Regions from separate parts of the Hydrogenophaga sp. RWCD_12 genome, predicted to be linked through region 2. Evidence: riboswitches for the same ligand, from Rfam matches in the RefSeq annotation. Region 2 holds a riboswitch; the other holds the start of a gene.

Region 1 (3,993 bases), on a different contig from region 2:
GCGTGGCCGAAAACCCGACAAAGAGGGCAAACAACAGCGCCAGCGAGCCACCCTTGAGCAGGGCGAACACGCCCAGGCTGGCGATGGCTGCACCGATCACGATGCCGGGCGCCAGGCGCCGCACGATGTCCCAGCGCACGGCACCGCGTTGGTGGTGCGCACGCACGCTGGAGATTGAGGTGAACACGATGGTCGCCATCGACGTCGCGATGGCCATCTTCACCGCCAGCCCGTCGGACACACCACGGTGCGAAAGGATCGCGCTGATGAACGGCACCATCACCATCCCGCCGCCAATGCCCAGCAGCCCCGCCAGAAAGCCGGAGCACAGCCCCAACAGGGCGAATTCAACGATCAGCAGCGGTTCAAGGGACATGCCAGCAACCCATTCGGAGAAGGTGCCCAGACGAGGGTGGCCGTGGACCCGGCTCCGCCGGTCCACAGGCCACGTCCCCCTTCCCGCAGGAGAGGGGGGAAGCCGCGAAGCGGCGCAGGGGGGAGTGGGGAATTAGGTGTCTGCAGATGCCGCCGGACCGTCATCCTGAACCGGGGGTTCAGGTGGGCGAGGGCAACGGGGCTTCGGGTTCATCTGACGCGAGACGCTCACACCAACCACGTTATGTACCAAGCCCGGGCTCAATGAGCATTGGTTCAAGGAAATATAAAGCCCGGCGCGCACTGCAGACAGCGAAATTGTAGGCCCGTGGGGCGCCAGTGCCGGTGCGTCCGTCGGAAAATTTTCCGACGCCAGTCCGAAGCTCAGATCAGCTGGCCGTCGCTGCCCAGCGCCTGGTCCAGCCGCCGAACCAGATCGTCGACACGCGCCTGTGCCTGCGGGTCATCGGCTTCCAGTGCGGCGGTTGCAGATGGTTCGGCCAGCGTTGAGGGCTCGGAGGTAGCAAACGACGGCACCACCAGGCTCTGGGCTTCCTTCTGAGAGAGTTCGAAAGCGAGGTTCAGCGAAGCCAGCACGGCGATGCGGTCACGGGCCTTGACCTTGCCGGCATCGCGGATGCGGCACATGGCCGTGTCCACGCGCTCGACAGCGTCCAGCAGGGACGACTCGCCGCCGGGCGGGCACGACAGAAGGTAGCTCTGGCCCATGATCTGGACCTCGATCTGTTTGGCGACCTGTTTGTTCATCGGGAGTCTTTCGGCGTCTCCGCCTCGTTGCCGGCGGGCAACCGGTCGAGCAGGGCATCGATGCGCGAGCGGGCGGCGTTCAGCCGGGACTTGAGCGAATCGCGCTCGGTTTTGAGCGCGGACACCTGGTCCAGCAGCAAGGCATTGGTGCGCTGAAGTTCTTCATGGCGCAGGAGCAGTCGCTCAACGCGCTCGGCGATCAGTTCAAGATGCTTGGGATCGGCCATGGTGACAACAGGTAAGTGAGCCATTGTAGGGTTGCCGCAAGGCCCCCGGGCTTACAATGCCCGCCGTTGGTGCTCGCGGTGTGGTTCGCATGCCGCAGTTCAACGGGAAGCAGGAGGGAAAGTCCACACCGGACCGACCTAACCTGCGCTGCCCCCGCAACGGTAAGCAGACGGGAAACACGGCCAGCAGGCCTTGCGTCCCCGCTTTCATCCCGCAGCCACTGGGAGTCCGGTTTTCCGGCCCCGGGAAGGCGATGAGAGTTGTTCTGCCAGCCCGGATACCGGCCAACACGGTGGTGACACGTTCCTCGGAGCCGTCACCGTGACGCCCATGCGCTGTCGGGGAAGACGGCGAGGGCAATCTTCTGTCTGTTCTTCTCACATGTCTTCACGCGTTTTCAATGCACGCCTTGCCGTGCTCCCGCTCGCCTGCACCTTGTCCGTGGCCGCCTGGGCCCAGAAATCCCCGACCGTCGTCGTGGTCAGCGCCACCCGCTCCGAGTTGCCCATCACCGACGTTGTCGCCGACGTGACGCTGGTCGACCGCCTGGCGATCGATCGTCTGGGCGCAGCCTCCGTGGCCGACGTGCTCGAACGTCTGCCCGGCGTGACCATCAACCGCAACGGCGGCCCAGCGTCGACCACCAACATCTACCTGCGTGGCGGCGAAAACCGCTTCACCGCGGTCTTCGTCGACGGCGTGCGCATCGACTCGCAGTCGACCGGCGGCGCCAGCTGGAACGCGATCCCGCTGTCCCAGGTCGACCGCATCGAGGTGCTGCGCGGCCCGGCCGCGGCGGTCTATGGCTCCGACGCCATCGGTGGCGTGGTGCAGATCTTCACGCGCCAGGGCGAGACCGGTTTCTTCCCGTCGGTGCGCGTGGGCATCGGCTCGCACAACACCCGTGAGGTGAACGCCTCGCTGCGCGGCGGGGAGGGCGCGGTCGACTACGCGTTCGGCCTCGGCGCCGAGCGCAGCGATGGGTTCAACGCCAAACCCACCGGCAACCCCGACAAGGACGGCTACCGCAACGAGTCGTTCTCCGGACGCCTCGGATGGAAACTGACCCCTGACCAGAAGCTGGAAGCCACGCTGCTGGATAACCGCCAGAAGGCGGGCTACGACGGTTTTGTGGCCGGCAAGGACGACCAGACCAAGAGCCACCTGCAGACCGTGGGCCTGAACTGGAACGGTCACTGGAGCGACGACTGGAGCACCCGCGTGGGCTTCACCCGTGGCACTGAGCGCTACGAAACCTCTCCCTCTACCTATCTCACCGAGACCCAGGTCGACAGCTGGCTGCTGCGCAACGAACTGCGCGTCGGCCCCGGTCGCCTGACGGTCGACCTGGAGCGCCGCGAGGACCGTCTCGAGAACGCCAGCACGACGCCCCAGAACACCGACCGCCACCAGAACGCGCTGGCGGTCGGCTACGGCCTGCGCGCCGGCGACCACACGCTGCAGGCCAACCTGCGCCGCGACGACGACAGCGAGTTCGGCGTCAACAACACCGGCTCCCTGGCCTACGGCTATGCGCTGTCCAAGAGCCTGCAGCTCACCGCCTCGGCGGGCACGGCCTTCCGCGCGCCGACGTTGTTCCAGCGCTTCAGCATCTACGGCACACCCGACCTCAAGGCCGAGACCGCGCGCAACGTCGAGGCCGGCCTGCGCTGGCAGGAAGGCGTGAGCCGTGCATCGGTGGTGGTCTACCGCAACCGGGTCAAGGACCTCATCAACTATGTGTCCGGCGCCGGCAGCTGTGTCAACGGCGTGGGTGACTTCGCAGGTTGTTACGGCAACACGGGCCGCGCGACCTACACCGGCGTGACGCTGGCGGGCGGATCGAAGCTGGGCGATGTCAATGTTGGCGCGTCGCTGGACCTGATGCGTCCGAAGAACGCCGACACCGGTCTGCTGCTGGCGCGCCGCGCCAAGACCCAGGCCACGCTGACTGCCGACATGCCGGTGGGCGGCTGGCGCATCGGCGGTGAAGTGCAGCACACCGGCCAGCGCTACGACGACGCGGCCAACAAGAAGGCCCTGTCCGGCTATACGCTGCTGAACCTCACGGCCAGCACCGACATTGCGCGCGACTGGCGCCTGCTGGCGCGGGTGGACAACGCCACCGACAAGGACTACGAGTCGGTGCTGGGCTACGCCACCGCCGGCCGCACGTTCTACCTCGGCCTGAGCTGGACGCCGCGCTGAGCCGGGTCATGATGACGTCAACCTGCCCCGCCCTGCTGATCGCTGCCCCGGCCTCCGGCCAGGGCAAGACCACCGTCACGGCAGCGCTTGCGCGTCTGCTGGCGCGGCAAGGTCGGCGGGTGCGCGTGTTCAAGTGCGGGCCGGATTTCCTGGACCCGCACTGGCACCAGCTCGCCAGCGGCCAGCCGGTGCACAACCTGGACCTCTGGCTCAACGGCGAGGCCGACATCCGCGCCCGGTTGCACGAGGCGGCCACCAACAGCGACCTGATCCTGATTGAAGGGGTGATGGGTCTGTTCGATGGTGAGCCGAGTGCGGCGGACCTGGCGGTGAAGCTGGGCATTCCAGTGCTGGCGGTGATCGATGCCGGTTCCATGGCCGGCACCTTTGGCGCGCTGGTGCATGGTCTGCGCC
Region 2 (3,993 bases):
CACCACGCGCTCCAGCCGCGGCCAGGTGATGCCGGTGAACGCCAGCTCCACCAGCTCGTGGTCGCCCTCTTCCTGCAGCCAGCGCGCCATCTTGGCCATGTCGCCGTTGGCGCCGCGGTCGGACGAACCGCGCCCCAGCAGCACCACGCCGGTGGTGGTTGGGTCGGGCATGTCCAGTTCGGCCATGGCCTTGCGCAGGCGGCGCTTGAGGATGGCCAAGATGGGGTCGCAGGCCGTCAGGTGCGGGCCGTAGTGGAACGCCACACCTGGCAGGTGCTCGCGCGCGTGTTCGATCGCTTCCGGAATCTCCATCTTCACGTGGCCGGCCGCGTTCAGGATCAGCGGCAGCACCAGCACGCGCCGGCTGTTTCTGGCGGCGGCCAGCAGGCCGTCGTGCAGCGAGGGCGGCGCGAATTCGATGAAGCAGACCTCGATGCGCCAGGCCGGCTGGCGCACCTGCCACTGCGCGACGAAGTCGCGGATTTCCTGGTTGCCGGATTCCTCGCGCGAGCCGTGGCCCACGAGCAGGATGGTGGTGTCGTTCATGTCGAGGCTTTCCTGAAACGGTGGGTGAAACTGGGGTCGTAGAGGCGGGACCGGGTGAGTTCCGGCCACTGGCGCGCGCCCAGCGTCGGGCTGGCGATCACCATCGCCTGGCTGACGATGCCGGCCTCGCGGCAGAGCTGTTTGATGGTGGCCAGCGTGCCGCGCACGATGCGCTCCTCGCCGGGCCAGCTGGCCTTGTGCACCACCAGCACCGGCGCGTCCTCGGCCCAGCCGGCGGCGCGCAGCCCGGCCTCCACCTTGTGCAGCAAGGTGATGGACAGGAAGATGCACAGCGTCGTGCGGTGCGCCGCCAGGGCCGCCAGGTCTTCGCCCTCGGGCATGGGCGTGCGACCCTCGACCCGGGTGAAGATGGTGGTCTGCGTCACCTCGGGCAGCGTGAAGCTCTCGACCGCCGCCGCCGCCGAGGCCATGGCGGACGACACCCCCGGCACCACCGCCACCGGCACGCCCGCGGCGTCCAGCGGCTGCACCAGCTCGATCAGGGCGCCGTAGAGCGCCGGGTCGCCGGTCTGCAGCCGCACCACGGTGTCGCAGCGCGCTGCCTGTGCGATCAGCCAGGCCGACATCTGCTCCAGCGTCATGTCCTTGCTGTCGGCGATCACGCAACCCGGCGGCGCCCAACGGGTCGCCGCCTCGTTCACCAGCGAGCCGGCGAACAGGATGGCGCCCGCCCGCGCCACCAGGTCGCGCCCCTTGACCGTGATCAGCTCCGGGTCGCCAGGACCCGCGCCGACGAACCAGACAATTCCGGCTCCCATGGTGCGCCCGCGATCAGGCGGCGTGGTGCAGACGGTGCTCCACCGCCACGCTGCCTGCGAGGCGGCGCAACGCCTTCGCCGCCGCCAGCACAGCCAGATCGATCAGCGGTTCGGCCAGCACCACGCTCATGTAGGCAGCACCGAAGCGGCCAATGCTCACCAGGTTGTCGACACCGACCCCACGCCCATAGAGCGCCCAGAACCCCACCCACAGCACGATGCCGCCTTGGTAGGCCACCGACAGCTTCAAGGCCTGGCGGTAGCCGATGTCCACATAGGCCAGGTTGTCAGGAACGACCCACCTGGCCAGCGCAGCGGTGGCAAACAGCGGCACCAGCAGCGTGGTGACGTTCATGCCGTACTGCGGCAGATCGAACGGAGCGAAGAACAGCCCTTGGATCAGCAGACCACCGGCCAAGCCGATCGCCGCAGGTGCCACACCGAACACGAGCATCAACGTGGTCCCCAGGATCAGGTGCACCTCGGACACGCCCACCGGATGGTGCGGCAACACCTCGAAGAAGCAGAACACCAGCGCCATCGCGAGCACGGATCGCACCAGCCAGGCCGCAGTGCCTTCCTTGCCGATCAGATGCCGCGACAGCTGTGCCGTGTAGCCCATACAAGCGGCTGCAGTGGCGTAGCTCAGGATGAGCTTGGCGCCGTCCACCAGACCTGGTTCGATGTGCATGAGGTGACTCCTTGGGTTGAATGCGTTGGACACAACGCGGTTTGAAAAGCGGCAAGGCCCAAGGGGAGGCGACAGCAGGTTTCAGCGGCGAACGGGAAGCCCTGGACGAGCGAACGCACAAGCGTCGGCTCAGACTCGCAATGGCAATGCACAGGGACAAAAAGGGAACACCGGCGAAAACCCCTCACCGCCTTCCCCGACGGTGTTTGGGTAATGTGGCCGCGCTTGACGCGCAGCCTCCTTGTTGGCCGGTATCCGGGCTGACAGAGCGTTTCTCAAAGCCTTCCCAGCGTGAGCCAGTGGCGAAATTTTGAGAAATGGGGGGCGATGGCATTGCCTCGACCCACCCGTCTGCTTACCGTTGCGGGGGCAGCGCAGGTTAGGTTCGCCCGTGTGGGACTCCCCCTCCTGCTTCCCGTTGAACTGCAGCATCGGAACGATGTTGCGAGCACCAACGCAATGATTCTATACCTGCGACTTCTGCCAACTCGCATGCGCCGCACCTGGCTTCGCAAGTACGAGGGCATGCAAGACCCTTACGAGGCAACAAGAGTTGGGCTGCTTCCATGCGGCTTTTTCCGGCTTTGCCCCCCGGGAGCTGTCGCATGCTGTCAGTCCAACCAAACCCGATGGCGGCTTTGTTCCCAAAGCAGACCTTTGTCGCACGATTTATGTATCAAGGACATTCAAATGGACCACGCTACGCTGCGCACATCGATAGGGCTGATGTATCGACAGTAGGGGCTGAACAGACCAAAAGCGCATACGACGCTCCTCGCGCTACGAACGCATATGCAACGTTTTTGAAGGTGAGTGAGCTGAGTAGACAAGGCAACGAACTCTCGCAACTCACCAATCGGCGGCTGTTTCAAGGAGTAAAGGACTCTTTAAACATCTTTCGCTTGAATTGAAAGCTCACCACATGATGACTGAACACCCCCAAACCCCAGACGGAGTTCAGCTCTCTGCAACTGATGCTTTGCATGTTGTCCCGCGTCTTGTACTCACAGTGGACGACGAACCGTCGATCCTCAATGCGCTTCGGCGTCTGCTGCGCCTCCACGGGATCACCACACTCCAGGCCTCGTCCGGCAAGGAGGCCCTGGAACTCCTGAAGACACATGAGGTCGATCTGGTGATCTCGGACATGCGCATGCCCGAGATGGACGGCGCCAGACTTCTGGAGCAGATCAAGGAGCACGACCCGAGCATCATCCGCATGCTGTTGACCGGCTACGCGGACATGCAGTCCACCATCGCCGCGATCAACCAGGGAGCCATCCACCGGTATCTGGCCAAGCCCTGGGACGATCAGGAGCTGGTGTTGTCGGTCAAAGACGCGCTGGCCCGGCGCGAACTGGAGCGCGAAAACGCCCGACTAACCCAACTGACGAAAGAGCAAAACCAGCAGCTGAAAGACGCCAACGCGCAGCTGGAAAGCCGAGTCGCCGCGCGGACCGCCGAACTCTCCCAGATCAACGACATGCTGGAGGCCTCCTACCAGGAACTCGACGACACGCTCCTGGCGGCCTTTCGCGTCCTTTCCAGCCTGATCGATCTGCGACACCGCGAGTCCGGCCATTCGCGCCGGGTAGCTGAGCTGAGCAGGGCTGTCGCCAAGCACATGGGGCTCTCCGAGCGGGATGTGCGCGACGTCTACCTCGCCGCGTTGGTGCACGACATCGGCAAGATCGGCTACCCGGACGCCATGCTCACGAAACCCGTGTCCGCGTTCACACCGGACGAGGTGCAGCGACACCAAAGGCACACACTGGATGGCGAGACCGCGCTGATGTCGCTGCAGCATCTTGGTTCGGTCTCGCGCATCGTCCGCCAGCACCACGAACGCGTGGACGGCAAGGGCTTTCCGGATGGCCTGTCGGGCTCAAGCATCTGCATTGGTGCAAGGATCGTGGCCGCCGCCACCGACTTGGACCAGCTTTTGCATGGGTCCTTGGGAGACCAGCATCACAGCGC

Evidence for each region. Region 2 has a riboswitch for cobalamin ahead of ACLIJ1_RS16750 (energy-coupling factor ABC transporter permease). Riboswitches for the same ligand answer to the same signal wherever they lie in the genome.
Region 1: linked by a shared signal. The riboswitch ahead of ACLIJ1_RS04000 (TonB-dependent receptor domain-containing protein) and the one ahead of ACLIJ1_RS16750 (energy-coupling factor ABC transporter permease) in region 2 are both predicted to bind cobalamin.

Annotation. Positions count from the first base shown of each region.
Region 1 covers NZ_JBKIXC010000001.1:835,748-839,740, forward strand. Annotated here, with positions in the region: gene ACLIJ1_RS03980 (sulfite exporter TauE/SafE family protein) at 1-376, opposite strand, end outside; RNA gene ssrS (6S RNA) at 510-690, opposite strand; gene ACLIJ1_RS03990 (cell division protein ZapA) at 760-1,143, opposite strand; gene ACLIJ1_RS03995 (DUF904 domain-containing protein) at 1,140-1,370, opposite strand; cobalamin riboswitch at 1,421-1,675, shown strand; gene ACLIJ1_RS04000 (TonB-dependent receptor domain-containing protein) at 1,753-3,579, shown strand; gene ACLIJ1_RS04005 (cobyrinate a,c-diamide synthase) at 3,588-3,993, shown strand, end outside.
Region 2 covers NZ_JBKIXC010000004.1:271,837-275,829, reverse strand. Annotated here, with positions in the region: gene ACLIJ1_RS16760 (sirohydrochlorin chelatase) at 1-546, opposite strand, end outside; gene cobM (precorrin-4 C(11)-methyltransferase) at 543-1,325, opposite strand; gene ACLIJ1_RS16750 (energy-coupling factor ABC transporter permease) at 1,339-2,016, opposite strand; cobalamin riboswitch at 2,245-2,487, opposite strand; gene ACLIJ1_RS16745 (HD domain-containing phosphohydrolase) at 3,026-3,993, shown strand, end outside.